Regions from separate parts of the Streptomyces sp. NPDC002057 genome, predicted to be linked through region 1. Evidence: riboswitches for the same ligand, from Rfam matches in the RefSeq annotation. Region 1 holds a riboswitch; each other region holds the start of a gene.

Region 1 (5,047 bases):
GGCGCCTTCGCGCCTCCGGCCGGGTCCTCGGCTCCCCGCGCGCCGGGCGCCTTCGCGCCTCCGGGTGGGGTCACCGTGTGCTCCTCGTGCGGTACAGGACCAGGACGAACGCCGGTACGCCGATCAGTGAGGTCACCACGCCCACCGGGACCTCCTGGGGGTCCAGGACCGTGCGGGCCAGGGTGTCGGCCCAGACGAGGAAGACGGCTCCGGTCAGGGCCGTGACCGGGAGGAGTCGCGCGTGGCCGGGGCCCGCGAGGGCCCGTGCCGCGTGCGGCAGGACGAGGCCGACGAAGCCGATCGCCCCGGCGGCGGAGACCAGGGCCGCCGTCAGGAGGGCGGTGACGCAGAGCAGGACGAGCCGGGTCCGGACGACGGCGACCCCGAGCGCCGCCGCGGCGTCCTCGCCGAACGCGAACGCGTCGAGGGTCCGCGCGTGCCCGCCGCAGACGAGCAGCGCCACCGCGAGCACCGCGCCGCACACCCCCACATCGCCCCAGCCCGCCCCGCCGAGCGAGCCGAGCAGCCAGAACAGCACCCCGCGGGTGGTCTCCGCGTCGGCGGCCGTCATCACGACGAACGAGGTGAGGGCGGAGAAGAGCTGCATCGCCGCGACCCCCGAGAGGACCACCCGGTCCGTCGAACCGCCCAGGGTGTGACTGAGGAGCAGCACGAGCGCGAAGGAGCACACGGCGCCCAGGAACGCCCCTCCGGTGACGGAGAGGACGCCGCCGCCGATGCCGAGGACGACGACCGCGACCGCGCCGGTCGAGGCGCCGGAGGAGACTCCGAGGACGAACGGGTCGGCGAGCGGGTTGCGCAGCAGCGACTGCATCACCGCACCGCAGACGGCGAGGCCGGCTCCGCAGACGGCGGCGAGGAGGGTGCGGGGCAGCCGCAGGTCCCACACGATGCCGTCCCGGATCGGCGAGACCTCCGCGGCTCCCCCGCCGAGGTGGGCGGCGACGACGGACCACACGTCGCCGACGCCGATGTCCGCCGGCCCGATGGTGATCGCCACGGCCACCGACGCCGCCAGGACGGCGAGTCCCACGACCGTCCACAGCAGCGCCACGCCCCCGCCGCGTACGACGGCGGCGGCTCCGGCGACCGGGGTCGCGGTCACTTCGCGAGACCGTACGAGCGGAGCGCGGCCGCCACCTTCTCGATGCCCTCGACGGTGCGGAGGGTGGGGTTGAGGGCCTGGCCGCTGAGGAGGACGTACCGCTTCTCCCGTACCGCCGTCATGTTCCGGGTGACCGGGTCCGACTCCAGGAACTCGATCTTCTTGGCGGCGCTCTCGGCCGACTGGGAGCGGCGGGTCAGGTCGCCGATGACGAGGATGTCGGGGTCGCGGTCGGCGACGCTCTCCCAGTTGATCTGGGGCCACTCCTCGCGGGTGTCGTCGAAGACGTTCTTCGCGCCGAGGGCGCGGGTGACGATGCCGGGGGCGCCGCAGCAGCCCGCCATGTAGGGCGATTCGGCGTTGGCGTACCAGTAGAGGACCGTGACGTCCTCGAAGTCGCCGGTGGCGGTGGCCTTCGCCACCCGGGACTTCAGGTCCGCGACGAGCTTCTCGCCGCGCTCGCGCACCGCGAAGACCTCGGCGAGGTCGCGGATCTCGCCGTAGACCGTCTCCATGGTCAGCGGTTCGGTGCGGACGCCGTCGCCGTCGCCGCTGTTGTCCTTGCCGACGCAGTCGGTCGGCGAGAGGTAGGTGGGGACGCCGAGCTTCTCGAACCGGTCGCGGGTCGCCACCCCGCCCTTGCCGAGGGTGTACGCGAAGGAGGCGGCCGCGAAGTCGGGTTCGGTGTCGAGGACCTTCTCGAAGGAGGGGTAGCGGTCGGCGAGGCGCGGAACCTTCGCGTTCTCCTTCTCCAGGCCCTTCAGGACGGGGTCCGTCCAGGTGGCGGTGCCCACCATCCGGTCGGCGAGGCCGAGGGAGAGCATGATCTCGGCCGCGCCCTGGTCGAGGGCGACGGCCCGCTGCGGCGGCCGGTCGACGGTGACCCGCTGTCCGCAGTTGTCGGCGAGCGTCAGGGGGAAGCCCTGCCCCGGTCCCGCGGCCGGCTCCTTCGCGGCCGGGGCGGTGGTCCCTCCGCCGCATCCGGTCGTGGTCAGGAGCAGTGCGCCGGCCAGGAGGAGCACGGCGGAGCGGACGGGGTGTGCGAGCGGCACGGGATGTTCCTCTGCGGCCACGGCTCATTCGCGGAGCCTGTCGTACGGTGCTCCCCGGACGACAGCGTGCCGCCGGGGCCGCCAGCAGGTCTTCGGACTCGGGGTCAGCCGGACGGAGCGCCTTCCCGGGCCTGTCGTGCCGCCCAGTGGCCGATGCTCCGCCCGTCGCCCTCACCGCTGCGCGTCAGTTCCGGTCTCGCACCGGATTCCCTGACCCGTGCACAAACCCGTTCGGGTGCGTACAAAGGTGCGACTGGCCTCGGCACACTACCACCGGCCCGCTCCCCCGCCCGGGGGCGCCGCCGGTGGCGGAGAGGTGCCGGCGGGGCGTCAGACGCGCAGCTCCTTCGCCTCGAACCGGCCCTCGCCCAGGACGAGGACGAAGGAGACCTGCTGTCCCTCGGAGAGCGACCGCTCCTCCCCCTCGATGTCCTCGGCGCTGAAGTAGACCTGTTCCTCGGAGCCCACGGGAACGACGAATCCGTACCCGCCGGCGCGGTTGAAGGAATGCACGAACCCTATGTTTCTGCCCTCCACGGCGGCCTCCTCGTCGTCGTCACCGGTGGCGCGGCCGAGGGGGCGGGGACCCCGCTCGGCCGCGTTCACGCCTCAGGGGACTTTTACCCCGTTCGCCCGTCGTTCGCCCGTTGCCCGCACCCCGACCGGTGCCGGCGGACTCCCACGTGAACCCCGTTCGAGGAAGGGCCGCGCGGGGTCCGCGTCTCGCCCCGGGGGCGGGCGGACGGCGGCGGGGTGGGGTGTGGTGCGTACACACCCACCGAGTCTGTAGAATCTTCAACAGAGGCCTGGTGCCGGAGATCCCCCGTGTCCGGCACCGGGCCTTTTCATGCCCCGAACCGCCCCGAACCGCCTCGACCCGCCCGGCCCGCCCCGCGTCGGCCCCGCGCCCTCCGTGACGGCCTACCGGTCGCGCGTCCAGACGGTGCCCCGGGCCTCGTACTCCAGCATGGTCTCCAGGCCGTTCGCCGCGTCGGGGCCGAGTTCGCGCCGGACCAGCCAGAGGGCGAGCTCCAGGCCGGACGTGATGCCGCCGGCGGTCACCAGGTCGCCGTCGTCGACCACCCGGGCTTTCTTCAGCACACCCCCCTGCCGCTCCAGGTCCGGACGGGCCTTGTGGTGCGTGGTGCAGGGGCGGCCACGGGTGAGCCCGGCCGCCGAGAGCAGCATCACGCCGGTGCACAGGGCGCCGACGGTGAGCCCCGGCCGGGCGGCCGCCGCCAGGGCGCGGGGCAGGGTGCCCCGGTCGATCTCCGCCCGGACGCCGGGGCTGTCGCGCCGCGCGTATCCGCCGCCGGGCACGACGAGCAGGTCGGCCCGGTGCGGGGCCCAGGGGTGGTCGACGCGGACCTTCGTGCCGTAGGCCGCGGTCACGGTACCGGGGCCGGTGGCGGAGACGTAACGGACCTCCACCGGGCGCTCGGAGAAGAACCCGGCGGCGGACAGCACCTCATAGGGGGCGGCGAAGTCGAGTTCCTCGACGCCCTCGAAGAGGACGACGTGGACGCGGAGCGGGCGGGACGCGGAAGGCTTCGAGGCGGCCGAGCCGGTGGCGGCGGTCCCCGCCGTGGTCGTGGCCTGCGCCCCGGTCGCGGCGACGCCGGTGAGGGCGCCGGTGGCGCCGAGGGCGGTGGTGGCGCGGAGCAGGTGGCGGCGGTTCATGGTTCTCCCCGGGGAGGTGGACGGTCCCGACGTTTCTGTCGCGTCCAGGCAGTCGGACGGCGCCACCGCCGGGTTCCTCGTCTGCCGAAACCACCTCACCACAAGGCGAGTTGATCTCCCGTCAGGCCTTCGCGGCGCCCGGGTACGCGATCCTCGCCGTGATCGCGGCGATGCGCCGCGCCGACTCCTCCGGGGAGGCCACCGGCTGGACGATGTGGCTGACGGTGAGCCGCACGACCGTCTCGACGGCGAGTCCGCGCGACTCCTCGTCCACGTCGGGCCAGGCCTCGGTCGCGTACGCGTCGAGCATCGCCATCGCCGTGCCGAAGACCGGCTCCGGGCGGGTCGTGAGGTAGGCGAGGAGATCGTCCTCGCCCCCGCGCGCCGCCACCAGGACACTCTTGACCAGCGGGTTGTCCACCGTCTGCTGGAGCGTGTAGCCGACCCCCGCGGCGGCCGCGGCCTCCAGCTCGCCCCGGTGGGCGTCGAGTTCGCGCTGGATGCCGACCAGAAAGCCCTCCAGCTCGCGCTGGACCAGGGCGTTGCCGATCGCCTCCTTCGAACCGAACTCGTTGTAGAGGGTCTGGCGGCTGATCCCGGCGGTCCGCGCGACGGCGGTCATGCGCAGCCCGCCCCAGCCGTCGGCGGCGACGAGGCGGTGGGCGGCGTCGAGGACCTGCTCGCGCAGCAGGGACCGAACACTCTCACGGAAGCGTGTCATCGTGCGGTCACCCTATCCGTGCGGTCCCGGGCCGGGTCCTGGACGGATTCCGCCGTACCCGTACGCCTGCCCCGGCCCCCGCGCGGGCGATCCGTGCGCCCGATCCGTACGCCCCCCGGGCCCGGTCGCCTCATCGCGGGTGTCTGGTGCGCGCGTAGTGGCGGCGGGCGCGATCGCGGTTGCCGCAGTCGCCGGAGCTGCACCACCGCCGGGTGCCACCCCGGCTGCGGTCGAGGAAGAACCAGCCGCAGCCGGGGCCCTCGCAGCGCCGGATCCGGGTGAGGGACGGGCCGCCGAGCAGGGCTTCGGCCTCCAGCGCGAGCGCGTGGCCGAGGTCGGCGAGCCGCTCCGTGCCGGGTTGCCAGCGCAGGGGGAACGCGGGCGGCAGCTCGGCGTTCCGGCGGGCCAGCAGGAGGGATCGGCGGAGCTCCTCCCACGGCCCCGGCGGCGGGGACTCGCCGTCGACGA
Region 2 (5,047 bases), on a different contig from region 1:
CCGCGGGACCGGAACCAGTACACGTACGCGAAGGCGCCGTAGAAGAACAGGCCCTCGATGCACGCGGCGAAGCAGATCAGGTTCAGCAGGAAGCGGCGCCGGTCGGCCTGGGTCTCCAGGCGGTCGATCTTCTCGACCGAGTCCATCCAGCGGAAGCAGAACTGCGCCTTCTCGCGGATGGAGGGGATCTCCTCGACCGCGTCGAACGCGGCGGCGCGGTCGTCCGGGTCGGGCAGGTAGGTGTCGAGCAGCGTCAGATAGAACTGGACGTGCACGGCCTCCTCGAACAGCTGCCGCGACAGGTAGAGGCGCGCCTCGGGGGAGTTGATGTGCTTGTAGAGCGTCAGCACCAGGTTGTTCGACACGATCGAGTCGCCGGTCGCGAAGAACGCGACCAGACGGCCGATCATGTGCTGCTCACCGGGGGTGAGCTTGGCGAGGTCGGCGACGTCCGAGTGGAGGTCGACCTCCTCGACGGTCCAGGTGTTCTTGATGGCGTCCCGGTAGCGCTCGTAGAAGTCCGGGTACCGCATCGGACGCAGGGTCAGCTCGAAGCCCGGGTCGAGGAGGTTCTTCTGTTCGGTGGAGCTCATTACTGGCAGGCCTCGCAGGACTCGGGGTTTTCCAGGGAGCAGGCGACCGCGTCGGGGTCGGCGGCCTGCTGGACGGGGATGGTGGCGGCCGCCGTCGACGCCTGGGCGGCGCGGGCGATCCGGGTCGCCGGGCGGGAGCGCAGGTAGTACGTCGTCTTCAGACCCTGCTTCCAGGCGTACGCGTACATCGACGACAGCTTGCCGATCGTCGGCGTCTCCAGGAACAGGTTCAGCGACTGCGACTGGTCCAGGAACGGCGTCCGGGCGGCGGCCATGTCGATCAGACCGCGCTGCGGGATCTCCCACGCCGTGCGGTACAGCTCGCGCACCTCGGCCGGGACCCAGGTGAAGCCGGCCACCGAGCCGTTGGCGTCGCGCAGCGCCTCACGGGTCTGCGCGTCCCACACGCCGAGCCTCTTCAGCTCGTCGACCAGGTACGAGTTGACCTGGAGGAACTCGCCGGAGAGCGTCTCGCGCTTGAAGAGGTTGGAGACCTGCGGCTCGATGCACTCGTACACGCCGGCGATCGAGGCGATCGTCGCGGTCGGCGCGATGGCGAGGAGCAGCGAGTTGCGCATGCCGACGGCGGCGATCCGCTCGCGCAGCGCGGCCCAGCGCTCCGGCCAGTTGAGCTCGACGTCGTAGTGGTCCGGGTGCAGGACACCGCGGGCGGCGCGGGTCTTGTCCCAGGCGGGGACCGGCCCGTTGCGCTCGGCGAGGTCGGCGGAGGCCTCGTACGCGGCGAGCATGATGCGCTCGGCGATCCGGGTGGAGAGCGCGCGCGCCTCGGGGGAGTCGAACGGCAGCTTCAGCTGGAAGAAGACGTCCTGGAGGCCCATCGCGCCCAGGCCCACCGGCCGCCAGCGGGCGTTGGAGTTGCCCGCCTGCTCGGTCGGGTAGAAGTTGATGTCGACGACGCGGTCGAGGAAGGTGACGGCCGTGCGCACGGTGGCGTCGAGCCGCTCCCAGTCGATGTCCGAACCGACCACGAAGGCGCCGAGGTTGACCGAGCCCAGGTTGCAGACCGCGGTCTCGCCGTCGTCGGTGACCTCCAGGATCTCGGTGCAGAGGTTCGAGGAGTGGACGGTGTGGCCGGGCTCGGCGGTCTGGTTGGCCGTCCGGTTCGAGGCGTCCTTGAAGGTCATCCAGCCGTTGCCGGTCTGGGCCAGGGTCCGCATCATCCGGCCGTACAGGTCGCGGGCCGGCATCGTCTTGCGGGCCAGGCCCGCCTCCTCGGCCTTGCGGTAGGCGGCGTCGAACTCGTCGCCCCACAGGTCGACCAGCTCGGGCACGTCCGCCGGGGAGAACAGCGACCAGTCGGCGTCCGCGTTGACGCGGCGCATGAACTCGTCCGGGATCCAGTGCGCCAGGTTCAGGTTGTGCGTACGGCGCTGGTCCTCGCCGGTGTTGTCGCGGAGCTCCAGGAACTCCTCGATGTCCGCGTGCCAGGTCTCCAGGTAGACGGCGGCGGCGCCCTTGCGGCGGCCGCCCTGGTTGACCGCGGCGACGGAGGCGTCGAGGGTCTTCAGGAACGGAACGATGCCGTTGGAGTGGCCGTTGGTGCCGCGGATCAGCGAACCGCGGGCGCGGATGCGGGAGTACGAGAGGCCGATGCCGCCCGCGTGCTTCGAGAGCCGCGCCACCTGGTGGTAGCGGTCGTAGATGGAGTCCAGCTCGTCCAGCGGGGAGTCCAGGAGGTAGCAGGAGGACATCTGCGGGTGGCGGGTGCCGGAGTTGAACAGCGTGGGGGAGGACGGCAGGTAGTCGAGCCGGCTCATCAGGCCGTACAGCGCGGCGACCTCGTCGAGCGCGCGGACGCTGTCGTCCTCGGCGAGCCCGCAGGCCACGCGCAGCATGAAGTGCTGCGGGGTCTCGACCACCTTGCGGGTGATCGGGTGGCGCAGCAGGTAGCGCGAGTAGAGGGTGCGCAGGCCGAAGTAGCCGAAGCGGTCGTCGCCGGCCGCGTCGATCGTCGCGTCGAGGCGGTCCGCGTGCCGCGTCACGAACGCGGCGGTGCGGTCGGCGATCAGGCCCTCGTGGTGGCCGACGGCGACGGAGGCGGAGAAGGAGAACGAGCCCTGGCTCGCGGCCTCGTCGGCGATGGTGATCGTCAGGAGCCGGGCGGCGAGCCGGGAGTACGCCGGGTCGTCGGCGATCAGGCCGGCGGCCGCCTCGGTGGCCAGCTCGCGCAGTTCCGCCTCGTCCGACGAGGCGCTGCGGCCGCGGAGCGCGGCGGCGGCGACCTTGCCGGGGTCGGTGTCGGGGAGATCGGCGGTGAGGTCGGTCAGGGTCCGCAGCAGCACGGTCCCGGGGCCGTCGCTCTCGACCGCGGAAGCCTCGGCCGAAGCCGGATCGGCGGGCGCGATGGTCACGTGGGGGCTCTCCCTCGCTCGGCTCGGGGCCGCGGCGGGGGGAGGCGGGCACGCGGGGGTCCGGACGCCGGACGCGCTGTGTCCACCGGCCCACTCCGCGGGGCCCGGAAGTCATTGGCACCCGAAACGGACGGACCGGGTGCGCTGCCGGCAGGTCTTCGGACTCACCCCGTACGAAACCGCACGAAGCACACCGTTGCGGGACAGTTCCGGATTCGCGCCGGATTCCCCTGCGTCGACAGCGAGGTCGAGCATACATGTGGGGGGCGTCGCTTGCGGAACCCCCCACATGTTGTGTCGCGCCGTGGACTCAGAACTCCAGGGCGTAGGTGCGCAGAGAGTGATCGGGGATCGGTTCCCAGTCCCGGTGCGGGGTGCGGACGAAGCCCAGGCGTTCGTATATCCGGTGCGCCGAGACCATCGAGGCGTCCGTGGAGAGCACCAGGCGGGCACAGCCGGGGAGGGCCCGGGCGCGCTCGACGCAGGCCCTCACGAGGGCCTCTCCGACGCCTCGGCCGCGCGCCTCGCGGGCGACGACGAGCATGCGGAACTCGGCCTCGCCGGTGACGGCGATGTCCGCCCACGGGGTGTCGCCCGTGGCGAAGGTCACGCCGCCGAGGAGCAGCCCGTCACCGTCCTCGGCGACGAGCACCTCGCTCTCGCGGGCGCGCCGGGCGGTGTCGCGCAGCACGTTCAGGTACGAGTCCTCGGCCCCGTGCTTCAACAGCCCGTCGTTCAGATAGGTCCCCGCGGTGAGCTCGCCGAGCGCCTCGTACTCCTCGGGCCGTACCGCCCTGATGGTGAAGTCCATGAGGGCAGTGTGCCTGGGGACGGCGAAGGCCGCCCCGCCTCCGGGAGGAGACGGGGCGGCCTTTCGCGGGTCCGGCGGCCGTCTCCGGCCGTCGGGTCAGTGGGTCTCGGCGCCGACCTTCGGGACCTTCGTGCTGACCCCGGCGTCGCCGGCGTCGGCCGTGTAGTCCTCCGGGGAGGTCTCGTCGACGCCGTCGGGGGCGTTGACGGCCTTGAGGACGAAGGTCAGGACGACCGTGACGACCAGGTTGAGGACGAAGGCGGTGAGGCCGATGTAGCCGATCTCGCCGATGCCCGGGATCTCGGCGGAGGAGCCGCCGAAGTGCTTCTGGGTCGGGCTGGCCACCCCGTACGCGGCGACCGTGCCGTAGAGCATGCCGACGGCCCAGCCGGCGAGCAGCGCCCAGCGGTGGAACCAGCGGGTGAAGAGACCGCCGACGAGCGCCGGGAAGGTCTGCAGGATCCAGATGCCACCGAGCAGCTGGAAGTTGATCGCGACCGTCTTGTCCATGGTGAGGACGAAGGCGAGCGCGCCGACCTTCACCAGGAGCGAGACCAGCTTGGAGACCTTGGTCTCCTGGGCCGGGGTCGCGTCCGGTTTGATGAAGTCCTTGTAGATGTTGCGGGTGAAGAGGTTGGCCGCGGCGATCGACATGATCGCGGCGGGGACGAGCGCGCCGATGCCGATCGCGGCGAAGGCCACGCCCGCGAACCAGTCGGGGAACATCGTCTCGAAGAGCTGCGGGATGGCGAGCTGGCCGTTCTTCACCTGGATGCCGGCGGCGATCGCCATGAAGCCGAGCAGCGCGAGCAGGCCCAGCATCAGCGAGTACAGCGGCAGGATCGTGGTGTTGCGGCGGATGACCTCACGGCTCCGGGACGACAGCGTCGCCGTGATGGAGTGCGGGTACATGAAGAGCGCGAGCGCCGAGCCGAGCGCCAGCGTCGCGTACGTCCACTGGCCGGCCTCGCCGGGGACGAGCGCGCCGCGCGGCTTGTCGGTCGCCGGGTTGGTCTGCGCGTACGCCTCGCCCGCCTTGGCGAAGATCTCGTCGAAGCCGCCCAGCTTGATCGGGATGTAGATGATCGCCACCGCGATGACGATGTAGATCAGGGTGTCCTTGACGAAGGCGATGAGCGCCGGGGCGCGCAGACCCGAGGAGTAGGTGTACGCCGCGAGGACACCGAAGGCGATGAGCAGCGGCAGGTCCTTGATGAACCAGTGGGTGGTCTCGCCGCCGCCGACGCCCATCACGTCCAGGACGGCCTGGA
Region 3 (5,047 bases), on a different contig from region 1:
GGACGACCGTGCCGCCGCCGAGCTCCTGGAGGCCGATGATCACCGTGACGCCGTTGGTGTCCGGGCGGAATCCCGGGGTTCCCCTGCCGTGATCGACGGCGTGCGCGGCGGGCGCGGGCGCCGGGTCGGCCGGTCCCACGGGCGCGGACGAGGCATCGCTATGTACTGGCCTACGAATTCCGCCACATGTCCCCATGCGGTTCACGCCACATTGCAGACCGCCCGTGTCCTGGCCCGGTGAGCGTGCAGGGGCACCACAGTGATGGGGTGCGGCCCCGGTGACCCGGGGCGGCGCGTCGGCGAGGCGACTACGCCGCCCGGCCTCCTCAGGTGGCCGACGCGATCGCGTGCGCGACCCTGACGGCATCGGCTGTCGCCGGGACGTCGTGTACCCGGACGGCCCAGGCGCCCGCGTAGGCGGCGATCGCCGACAGCGCGGCCGTGGCGGCGTCCCGGCCCTCGGCGGGCGGGGGGACTCCCTCGGGGTCGGACAGGACATGCCCGAGGAACCTCTTCCGGGAGCGCGCGACCAGCACGGGGCGGCCCAGTGAACGCAGGGCACCGAGCCCCGCGACCAGGCTCAGATCGTGCTCCGCCCGCTTCGCGAAGCCCAACCCCGGATCGATCACGAGCCGCTCGGGCGGGATGCCGGCGCCCACCTCGGCCTCGACGCGAAGGGCGAGTTCGGCGACGACTTCGCCCACCACGTCCCCGTACACCGCACGGCTGTTCATGTCGTGGCTGAACCCTCGCCAATGCATCACCACGAAGGGAACGCCGCCGGCCGCGACGGCCGGAACCATCGCGGGGTCCGCCAGACCCCCGCTGACGTCGTTGACGAGAGCCGCGCCCGCGTCGATCGCCCGCGCGGCGACCGAGGCGCGCATGGTGTCGACGGAGACGACGACCCCTTCGGCGGTCAGGGCCCGGACCACGGGTACCCCCCGTCTCAGCTCTTCGTCCTCGTCGACCCGGGTGGCGCCCGGCCGCGTCGACTCGCCGCCGACGTCGACCAGGTCGGCGCCCCCGGCCACGAGGTCCAGGCCGTGAGTGACCGCCGTCGTCGTGTCGAACCAACGGCCGCCGTCGGAGAAGGAGTCGGGGGTCACGTTCACCACGCCCATGACCGCGCACCGGCCCCAGTCCGGGAGACCGGCGACAGCGCCGCCTTGGCCGACGGCGCCCGGTGCGCCGGCCGGCGCCGCAGGCGGAGTCATGACGGGACCGCCGTCCGGGAAATGAGGTGCCGGCGGTATGCCTCGGTCGTCAGGAAGGGCGGCAACTCGTCAGAGAGGAAGGCCCGTTCGAGGAACTCACGAGCCTCCATCAGTGGCCGGCCGGGGTGCGCGCGGTCCGACGACGTGCACTCGGTGTCGATCAGCTCGCGGAGTTCAGCGGAGGTGACCATCCGCTGCCTGCGCCACTGCCAGAGCCGGGCGCGGGCGGGCTCAGCGGCCGCCGTGCCTTCCCGCGGCCCGTCGGCGACGGCGCCCCGTCCCCGCAGCCAGGCGGCGGAGTACTCCAGAGCGAGAGCCACGGTGGAACGGATCTGGGCACTCGGCGGGGGAGACCCGGGGCGTCGTACGGCCAACAGGTCGACGGCACGTACCCGTGTGTCGCCGAGGGTGCGGTGCATCTGGTGCGGGTGCTCCGGGCAGGCCGCCGGCGGCGGCGAGGTCTTCGAGGTTGCCCTCGGCGCGCTCGGTGAAGTCGAGGGCGAGGCGTCGACGGGAGCGGCGGCGAGTACGGGGAGGGCGTCGCCGAGCCGGTCGAAGTAGGAGGCGACGAGCAGCTTGGGCCGGTCGGTGAGCGCGCCGAGGTCGCGGTAGGCGCGCGCGGCGGCGTTCAGATCGGCGGGCGTGCGGTCCTGCGCCAGGGCGGGCTCGTCGAGCTGCACCCACTCGGCGCCCGCGGCGCGGAGATCGGCGAGGACCTCCGCGTACACGGGCAGCAGCCGGTCCAGGAGGGTCAGCGGCTCGAAGTCGGCTGCGACGCCGGGGGCGGGCTTGGCGAGCAGGAGGTAGGTGAGGGGGCCGACGAGGACCGGGCGGGCGGTGTGTCCGAGTGCCAGGGCCTCCTGCAGCTCGGCGACCTGCTTGCGGGAGTCGGCGGTGAAGACGGTGTCGGGTCCGAGCCAGGGCACCAGGTAGTGGTAGTTGGTGTCGAACCACTTGGTCATCTCCAGCGGTGCGATGTCCCGGGTGCCGGGCCATCGCGAAGTACCCGTCGAGCGGGTCCGCCTCGACGGCCGCACGGTGCCGCTCGGGGATCGCGCCGACCATCACACTGGTGTCCAGGACGTGGTCGTAGTACGAGAAGTCACCGGTCGGGACCTCGTGGATACCGGCGTCGGTCAGCTGCTGCCGGTTCGACCGGCGCAGGTCGGCGGCAGTCCGCTGGAGGGCATCCGCGGTGACGCGGCCCTTCCAGTAGCCCTCGACGGCCTTCTTCAGTTCGCGGTTCTGACCCTGGCGGGGGTAGCCGTACACGGTGGCTCGTGCTGCCGCGGGCTTCGCTGTCACGGAACTCTCCTTCGCGAGATGTGTCCAGAACACCCCGGAACCGGGACATGGACGCGAAGGAACGCCAGAACGCGCGAAGCACGTCGCGAGAGTAATCCGCACGTGCCACTCGTCGTGTACGCCGACCCGCCCACGAGGTCACCGGAATGTCCGCGCGCGGAATCGTCCGCGTGCGGGCAACGGGCAGGTCTTCGGACTCGCGGGCACGCCCTCTCGTGGAGGACACCTACTGGCCGTCGCTTCCCAGGACCGTTCTCCGGTCCCAGTGCGTATGACGGCGGTCGTTCCCGCTCACCGCTGCGGGGCAGTCCCGGATTCCCACCGGGTTCCCTCTTACGACGTCTCCTGCCACCAGCGAAGTCCACCATTCAGACCCGAAAATGAGACGAATGTGTGGCCACGCCGCCGGGCGCGGGCCCCTCGGTGTCAGAGCTCGCCGACCACCGGGTACGGGACGTGGGTACGCCGGTCGGGGTCAACGGCGAGGACGCCGCCGGCCGGGGGCCGTGCCCGCTGGGCGCAGTCCTGCCGTTCGCAGATCCGGCAGCCCAGGCCGATGGGGGTGGTGCCGCGCGGATCATCGAGCGAGATGCCTTCCGCGTACACCATGCGTGGCGCGTGGCGCAGCTCGCAGCCGAGGGCGACGGCGAAGTCGGCCCGCGGGGCGTGGTGGCCGAATCCGCCGCGGGTGACCGTGCGCGCGATCCAGAAGTACTTCTTGCCGTCCGGCATTTCGGCAACCTGCGTGAGGATGCGTCCGGGTGCGGAGAAGGCCTCGTACACGGTCCACAGCGGGCAGGTCCCGCCCAGCCTGGAGAAGTGGAAGTCGGTGGCGGACTGCCGCTTGGAGATGTTGCCGGCGCGGTCGGCGCGGAGGAACGAGAAGGGGACGCCGCGGCGGTCCGTACGCTGCAGGGTGGACAGGCGGTGGCAGACGGTTTCGAAGCCGACGCCGAAGCGGGCCTGGAGCAGCTCGATGTCGTAGCGGAGCTTCTCGGCGGCAGTGTGGAATGCGGTGTACGGCATGAGGACCGCGCCGGCGAAGTAGTTGGCCAGACCGATCCTGGCCAGGCCCTCCGCCTGGGACGAGGCCAGCCCCGCCGCTTCCACCAGCTCGTCCAGCAGCGGTCCGTGCTCCAGGAACGACAGCTGGGTGGCGAGTTGAAAGGCGCGCTGTCCTTCGCTGAGCCAGGGCGACAGCAGAAGCAGGCCTCTCTCGGCGTCGAACCGCCGGGCATCGGCGGACCTCTCCGGGCCCGCCTGGAGCACCTTGATGCCGTGCCCGACCGCGAGGCGATCGGCGAGCGCTTCCGCGGCGCGACCGGCCCGACCGATGCCCAGGGCCGCGGCGGTCGACTCGGCCTCCCTCTCGAGGGCGGCGAAGTGGTTGTGGTGGGCGTAGAAGAAGTCCCGCACCTCGTCGTGGGGTTCGGCGGGCAGCAGACCTGCGGTGTCCTCGGGTGAAGCCAGAGCCGCCACACGTTCGGAGGCGTCCCTGTACCGCTGGTGGAGGGCGACCAGGGCGCGTGCCACCTCCGGATGGTCACGGGCCACATCGGTGATCTCGTCCGACGGTACGGACGTGCCGCAGGCTTCGTCCCCCAGGGCCGCGCGCAGATCGGTCGCCAGACGCTCCTCGTCCGCCTCGGAGAAGAACTCCGGGTCGATGCCGAAGACCTCGGCGATACGCATCAGCACCGTCGCCGTCAGCGGGCGCCGGCTGTGCTCGATCTGATTCAGGTAGCTGGTGGACAGACCGAGAGCACGCGCCAGCTCCACCTGGTTCATCCCCCGCTCCCGGCGCAACCTGCGCAGCTTCGCGTGCGCGTAGATCTTCCGTCCGGCAGGCCGTCCCATGCGGATCACGCTCCCTTCGGCTCCCTCCTCTGCGAAGGTACCATCCGCAGATTTCGCAAGATTCGCCGATTCGCAGGTTCCCCATGGACGGATTACGCAATGTGGCCTCCTCGTTCCGAGCCCGCCGGAGAGGAAGACTCACCGGCGTACGCCCCGTCCACCGCACCCCGCGAGGAGTCCCGTGATCGACCACCAGGTACGCGTCCACCCCAGCGCCGACCGCCTGCCCCGCGAGGAGCAGCTCGCCTGGAAGCTGGCCGTCGTCGCCACCGGCACGCAGGAGGCGCCGGAGCTCGACCCCGAGGCGTCGGAGATGGTGATCAACCGCGTCATCGACAACGCGTCGGTCGCCGTCGCATCCCTCCGCCGCCGCCCCGTGGCGGTCGCCCGCGCCCAGGCCCTCGGCCACCGGACACCCGCGGGCGCGTCCGTCTTCGGCGTCGCGGGGGGTACGCGGGTGTCGCCGGAGTGGGCTGCCTGGGCCAACGGCACGGCCGTGCGGGAGCTGGACTTCCACGACACGTACCTGGCCGCGGACTACTCCCACCCCGGGGACAACATCCCGCCCCTACTGGCGGTCGCCCAGCACATCGGCGGCACGGGCGCCGACCTGCTGCGCGGCATCACCGCCGCCTACGAGATCCATGTCGCCCTGGTCAAGGGCGTCT
Region 4 (5,047 bases), on a different contig from region 1:
CCCGGGGACCGCCACGACGAGATCCTCACGCCCGAAGCCCTGGACTTCGTGGCACGGCTGGCCGTCGCCTTCGGCGAGCGGCGGCAGTGGCTCCTGAAGGAGCGCCGCCGCCAGGCCATCCGCCTCGCCACCGGTTCGCCGCTCGACTTCCGGCTCACCACCTCGGCCGTGCGCGCCGACCCGTCCTGGCGGGTCGCCCCTCCCGCGCCCGGCCTGACCGACCGCCGGGTCGAGATCACCGGCCCGCCGGACCGCCGGATGGCCGTGAACGCCCTCAACTCCGGGGCCCGGGTCTGGATGGCGGACTTCGAGGACGCCACCGCGCCCACCTGGGACAACGTGATCGGCGGCCAGCTCACCCTGCTGGACGCCGTCGAACGGCGCATCGACTTCACGACCGCCGACGGCAAGGAGTACCGGCTCGCCGACCGCGACCGGCTCGCCACGATCGTCGTCCGGCCGCGCGGCTGGCACCTCGACGAGGAGCACCTGGAGGTCGACGGCCGCCCCGTGCCGGCCTCGCTCGTCGACTTCGGCCTGTACTTCTTCCACTGCGCCCGGCGGCAGATCGACGCCGGACACGGCCCGTACTTCTACCTCCCCAAGCTGGAGGGCCGGGACGAGGCGCGGCTCTGGAACGACGTCTTCCTCCTCGCCCAGGAACTCCTCGGCATCCCCCGGGGCACCGTCCGCGCCACCGTCCTGATCGAGACCATCACCGCCGCGTTCGAGATGGAGGAGATCCTCTACGAGCTCCGCGAGCACAGCTCCGGGCTCAACGCGGGCCGCTGGGACTACCTGTTCAGCCTGATCAAGACCTTCGGCCACCGGACCGACTTCCTGCTGCCCGACCGGGCGAAGGTGACGATGACCGCGCCGTTCCTGCGGGCGTACACCGAGCTCCTGGTGCGGACCTGCCACCGGCGCGGCGCCCACGCCATCGGCGGCATGGCCGCCCAGGTCCCGGGCCGGGACCCCGCCGCCCACGAGGCGGCCCTCGCCAAGGTCCGCCTGGACAAGGAACGGGAGGCCGAGGACGGCTTCGACGGTTCCTGGGTGGCCCACCCCGGACTCGTCCCGGTCTGCCGGAAGGTCTTCGACGGTGTGCTCGGCGACCGTCCCGACCAGATCCACCGGACCCGGGACGACGTGGAGGTCACGGCGGCGGACCTGCTGTCCGTGCGCCGGATCGGCGGGCCCCCGACCGAGGAGGGGGTGCGCACGAACATCGCGGTGGCCCTGCGCTACTTCGCCGCGTGGATGGGCGGCCAGGGCGCGGTCGCCCTCGACGGCCTCATGGAGGACGCGGCCACCGCCGAGATCGCCCGCGTCCAGGTCTGGCAGTGGCTGCGGCACCGCGTGATCCAGCGCGAGGACGTCCTGCGGACCCTGGACGACGAACTGGCCGCCCTGGGCGCCGCGTACCCGTGGGCGCCGCTCGACGAGGTGCGGGAGCTGTTCGAGCGGACCGCTCTCTCCGCCGAACTGCCGCTGTTCTTCACCCCCGAGGCGTACTCCCGCCACCTCGTGCGGACGACGGAGCCCCGGGCGTGAGCGGGGAGACCGGGCACGCGGGCGGCCCGCCCGAGGCCCGCCGGCCCGTCGGCATCCGGCGCGTCGGCGTCGTCGGCGGCGGCCAGATGGGCGCGGGCATCGCCGAGGTGTGCGCACGGGCCGGACTCGACACCCTGCTCTGCGAGGCCACCCGGCCGGCGGCCGCGGCGGCGCGCGACCGGATCGCCGACTCCCTCGAACGGGCCGTGCGACGGGGGAAGCTCGACCGGGTCGCGGGCGAGGGCGCGCTCGACCGGATCACGGTCACCGCCGACCTCGACGACCTGGCCGATCGGCAGTTGGTCGTCGAGGCGGTCACCGAGGACCCCGCCGTGAAGACGGAGGTGTTCACCGCGCTCGACAAGATCGTCACCGATCCGGCGGCGATCCTGGCCACCAACACCTCCTCCCTCCCCGTGATGCGCCTCGGCATGGCCACCGGCCGCGCCGACCGGGTCGTCGGAGTGCACTTCTTCAACCCGGTCCCGGTGCTGCCGCTCGTGGAGGTGGTCACGACCCTCCACACGGCGCCCGACGTGGAGCGCGACGTGACGGAGTTCGCCACCGCCGTCCTGGGCAAGACGGTCATCCGCTCCCGCGACCGGGCCGGCTTCGTCGTCAACGCCCTCCTGGTCCCCTACCTGCTGTCGGCGATCCGGATGACGGAGTCGGGCTTCGCCTCCGCCTCGGACGTCGACCACGGCATGGAACTCGGCTGCGCCCACCCGATGGGGCCGCTGAAGCTCGCGGACCTGATCGGACTCGACACGGTCGCGTCGATCGCCGAGTCGCTCTACGACGAGTTCAAGGAACCGCTGTACGCCCCGCCCCCGCTGCTCCTGCGGATGGTGGAGGCGGGACTCCTCGGCCGCAAGACGGGCCGCGGGTTCCACGGGTACGACCGGGTGAGAGGACCCGGACGGCAGCCGGTCTGAGGGGGCCGGCGGCGGCTGAGGGGCCGGGGACGGGTGGTGCCGTCCCCGGCCCACCGTCATGCCCGCGTGTCTCATGTCACCGTCCGAATGGTGGAATCACCGTGCTCGCGCGCGCGGCCGACGCCGTAGGGTGGCCGTGCAGCTGGTTCGCCCCGTCCGCCAGGCGGGAGGCGTCGTAAGAGGGAACCCGGTGGGAATCCGGGACTGCCCCGCAGCGGTGAGTGGGAACGACCGCCGTCATACGCACTGGGCCCGGGAAGGGTCTGGGAAGCGACGGCCAGTAGGAGCCCTCCGGTCACCTCCGGAGGACGTGCCCGCGAGTCCGAAGACCTGCCCGTTGCCCGCACGCGGACGATTCCGCGCGCGGACATTCCGGTGACCTCGAGGGCGGGTCGGCGCACATACCTGTCGGGCGAGCGCGCCGTTCCACGCGCACGCGCACCGACCGGTCGTCGCCCCTTCGCGCTCTCGTCCCGTCCCCGGGATCTCAGGGATTCATCTCGCGAAGGAGATCTCCGTGACCACGAAGTCCGCAGCCGCGGCAGCACGGGCCACTGTGTACGGCTACCCCCGCCAGGGGCAGGGCCGGGAACTCAAGAAGGCGATCGAGGGGTACTGGAAGGGCCGCGTCGACGCCGAGGCCCTCCGGGCCGCCGCCGCCGCACTGCGCGCCGAGAACTGGCGGCAGCTCGCCGACGCGGGCGTCCACGAGGTGCCCACCGGCGACTTCTCCCTCTACGACCACGTCCTCGACACCACCGTCATGGTCGGCGCGATCCCCGCCCGCCACCGGGAGGCCGTCGCGGCCGACGCGCTCGACGGCTACTTCGCGATGGCGCGCGGCACCCAGGACGTGGCGCCCCTGGAGATGACGAAGTGGTTCGACACCAACTACCACTACCTGGTCCCCGAGTTGGGGCCGGACACCGTGTTCACCGCCGACTCCGCCCAGCAGGTCGCCGGGCTGCGCGAAGCCCTCACCCTCGGCCTGACGGCCCGACCCGTCCTGCTGGGGCCCGTCACCTATCTGCTGCTCGCCAAGCCGGCCCCCGGCGTGGCCGCCGACTTCGATCCGCTGACCCTGCTCGACCGACTGCTGCCGGTGTACGCGGAGGTCCTCGCCGACCTGCGCGCGGCGGGCGCGGAGTGGGCTCAGCTGGACGAGCCGGCCCTGGTGCAGGACCGGACCCCGGCCGAACTGAACGCGGCCGAGCGGGCCTACCGCGACCTCGGCGCGCTCACCGACCGGCCCAAGCTGCTCGTCGCCTCCTACTTCGACCGGCTCGGCGACGCCCTCCCCGTACTCGCCAAGGCACCGGTCGAGGGGCTCGCCCTCGACTTCACCGGCCCCGCCGCCGGCCAGGTCGACGCGCTCGCCGCCGTCGGCGGCCTGCCGGGCAAGCGCCTGGTCGCCGGGGTGGTGGACGGCCGCAACATCTGGGTCAACGACCTGGAGAAGTCGCTCTCCACCCTCGGCACCCTCCTCGGGCTCGCCGACCGGGTGGACGTCGCCGCCTCCTGCTCCCTCCTCCACGTGCCGCTCGACGCGACCGCCGAGAAGGACGTCGACCCCCGGATCCTGCGCTGGCTGTCCTTCGCCCGGCAGAAGACCGCGGAGCTGGTGACCCTGGCCGAGGGGCTCTCCGGCGGCACCGAGGTCATCGCCGACGAGCTGTCGGCGAACCGCGCGGCCCTCGCCTCCCGGGCCGGCTCCCCGATCACCCGCGACCCCGCCGTACGCGCCCGCGCCGCCGCCGTCACCGACGCGGACGGACGCCGTTCGCAGCCGTACGCCGAGCGCGCGGCCGCCCAACGCGCCCATCTGAGGCTTCCGTTGCTGCCGACCACCACGATCGGCTCCTTCCCGCAGACCGCCGACCTGCGCGCGGCCCGGGCCGACCTGCGGGCCGGGCGGATCGACGCCGCCGGGTACGAGGAGCGCATCAGGTCCGAGATCCAGGAGGTGATCGGCTACCAGGAGAAGACGGGGATCGACGTCCTGGTGCACGGCGAGCCCGAACGCAACGACATGGTGCAGTACTTCGCCGAGCAGCTCACCGGCTACCTCGCCACCGAGCACGGCTGGGTCCAGTCCTACGGCACCCGCTACGTCCGGCCCCCGATCCTGGCCGGGGACATCTCCCGCCCCGAACCGATGACCGTCCGGTGGACGACGTACGCCCAGTCGCTGACCGGGAAGCCCGTCAAGGGCATGCTCACCGGGCCCGTCACCATGCTCGCCTGGTCCTTCGTCCGCGACGACCAGCCGCTCGGCGACACCGCGCGGCAGGTCGCGCTGGCCCTGCGGGACGAGGTGAACGACCTGGAGGCGGCGGGTACTTCGATCATCCAGGTCGATGAACCGGCGCTCCGGGAGACCCTGCCGCTGCGGGCCGCGGACCACCCGGAGTACCTGGCCTGGGCGACCGAGGCCTTCCGCCTCACCACCGGCGGGGTGCGGCCGGACACCCAGATCCACACCCACATGTGCTACGCCGAGTTCGGCGACATCGTCCAGGCCATCGACGACCTCGACGCCGACGTCATCAGCCTGGAGG

The links. Region 1 has a riboswitch for cobalamin ahead of ABT129_RS21740 (ABC transporter substrate-binding protein). Riboswitches for the same ligand answer to the same signal wherever they lie in the genome.
Region 2: another riboswitch for cobalamin. It lies ahead of ABT129_RS01955 (ribonucleoside-diphosphate reductase subunit alpha); the one in region 1 lies ahead of ABT129_RS21740 (ABC transporter substrate-binding protein).
Region 3: another riboswitch for cobalamin. It lies ahead of ABT129_RS32400 (5-methyltetrahydropteroyltriglutamate--homocysteine S-methyltransferase); the one in region 1 lies ahead of ABT129_RS21740 (ABC transporter substrate-binding protein).
Region 4: another riboswitch for cobalamin. It lies ahead of metE (5-methyltetrahydropteroyltriglutamate--homocysteine S-methyltransferase); the one in region 1 lies ahead of ABT129_RS21740 (ABC transporter substrate-binding protein).

What each region holds. Positions count from the first base shown of each region.
Region 1 is NZ_JBEOXR010000028.1:8,193-13,239, reverse strand. It holds gene ABT129_RS21745 (FecCD family ABC transporter permease) at 71-1,126, opposite strand; gene ABT129_RS21740 (ABC transporter substrate-binding protein) at 1,123-2,178, opposite strand; cobalamin riboswitch at 2,259-2,436, opposite strand; gene ABT129_RS21735 (cold-shock protein) at 2,509-2,784, opposite strand; gene ABT129_RS21730 (DJ-1/PfpI family protein) at 3,100-3,858, opposite strand; gene ABT129_RS21725 (TetR/AcrR family transcriptional regulator) at 3,980-4,579, opposite strand; gene ABT129_RS21720 (CGNR zinc finger domain-containing protein) at 4,710-5,047, opposite strand, start outside.
Region 2 is NZ_JBEOXR010000002.1:27,504-32,550, forward strand. It holds gene ABT129_RS01950 (ribonucleotide-diphosphate reductase subunit beta) at 1-593, opposite strand, end outside; gene ABT129_RS01955 (ribonucleoside-diphosphate reductase subunit alpha) at 593-2,965, opposite strand; cobalamin riboswitch at 3,098-3,220, opposite strand; gene ABT129_RS01960 (GNAT family N-acetyltransferase) at 3,276-3,776, opposite strand; gene mctP (monocarboxylate uptake permease MctP) at 3,873-5,047, opposite strand, start outside.
Region 3 is NZ_JBEOXR010000059.1:31,646-36,692, reverse strand. It holds gene folP (dihydropteroate synthase) at 327-1,217, opposite strand; gene ABT129_RS32405 (hypothetical protein) at 1,214-1,636, opposite strand; partial or broken gene ABT129_RS32400 (5-methyltetrahydropteroyltriglutamate--homocysteine S-methyltransferase) at 1,650-2,522, opposite strand; cobalamin riboswitch at 2,688-2,906, opposite strand; gene ABT129_RS32395 (short-chain fatty acyl-CoA regulator family protein) at 2,949-4,379, opposite strand; gene ABT129_RS32390 (MmgE/PrpD family protein) at 4,561-5,047, shown strand, end outside.
Region 4 is NZ_JBEOXR010000061.1:46,617-51,663, forward strand. It holds gene aceB (malate synthase A) at 1-1,554, shown strand, start outside; gene ABT129_RS32930 (3-hydroxybutyryl-CoA dehydrogenase) at 1,551-2,489, shown strand; cobalamin riboswitch at 2,616-2,841, shown strand; gene metE (5-methyltetrahydropteroyltriglutamate--homocysteine S-methyltransferase) at 3,007-5,047, shown strand, end outside.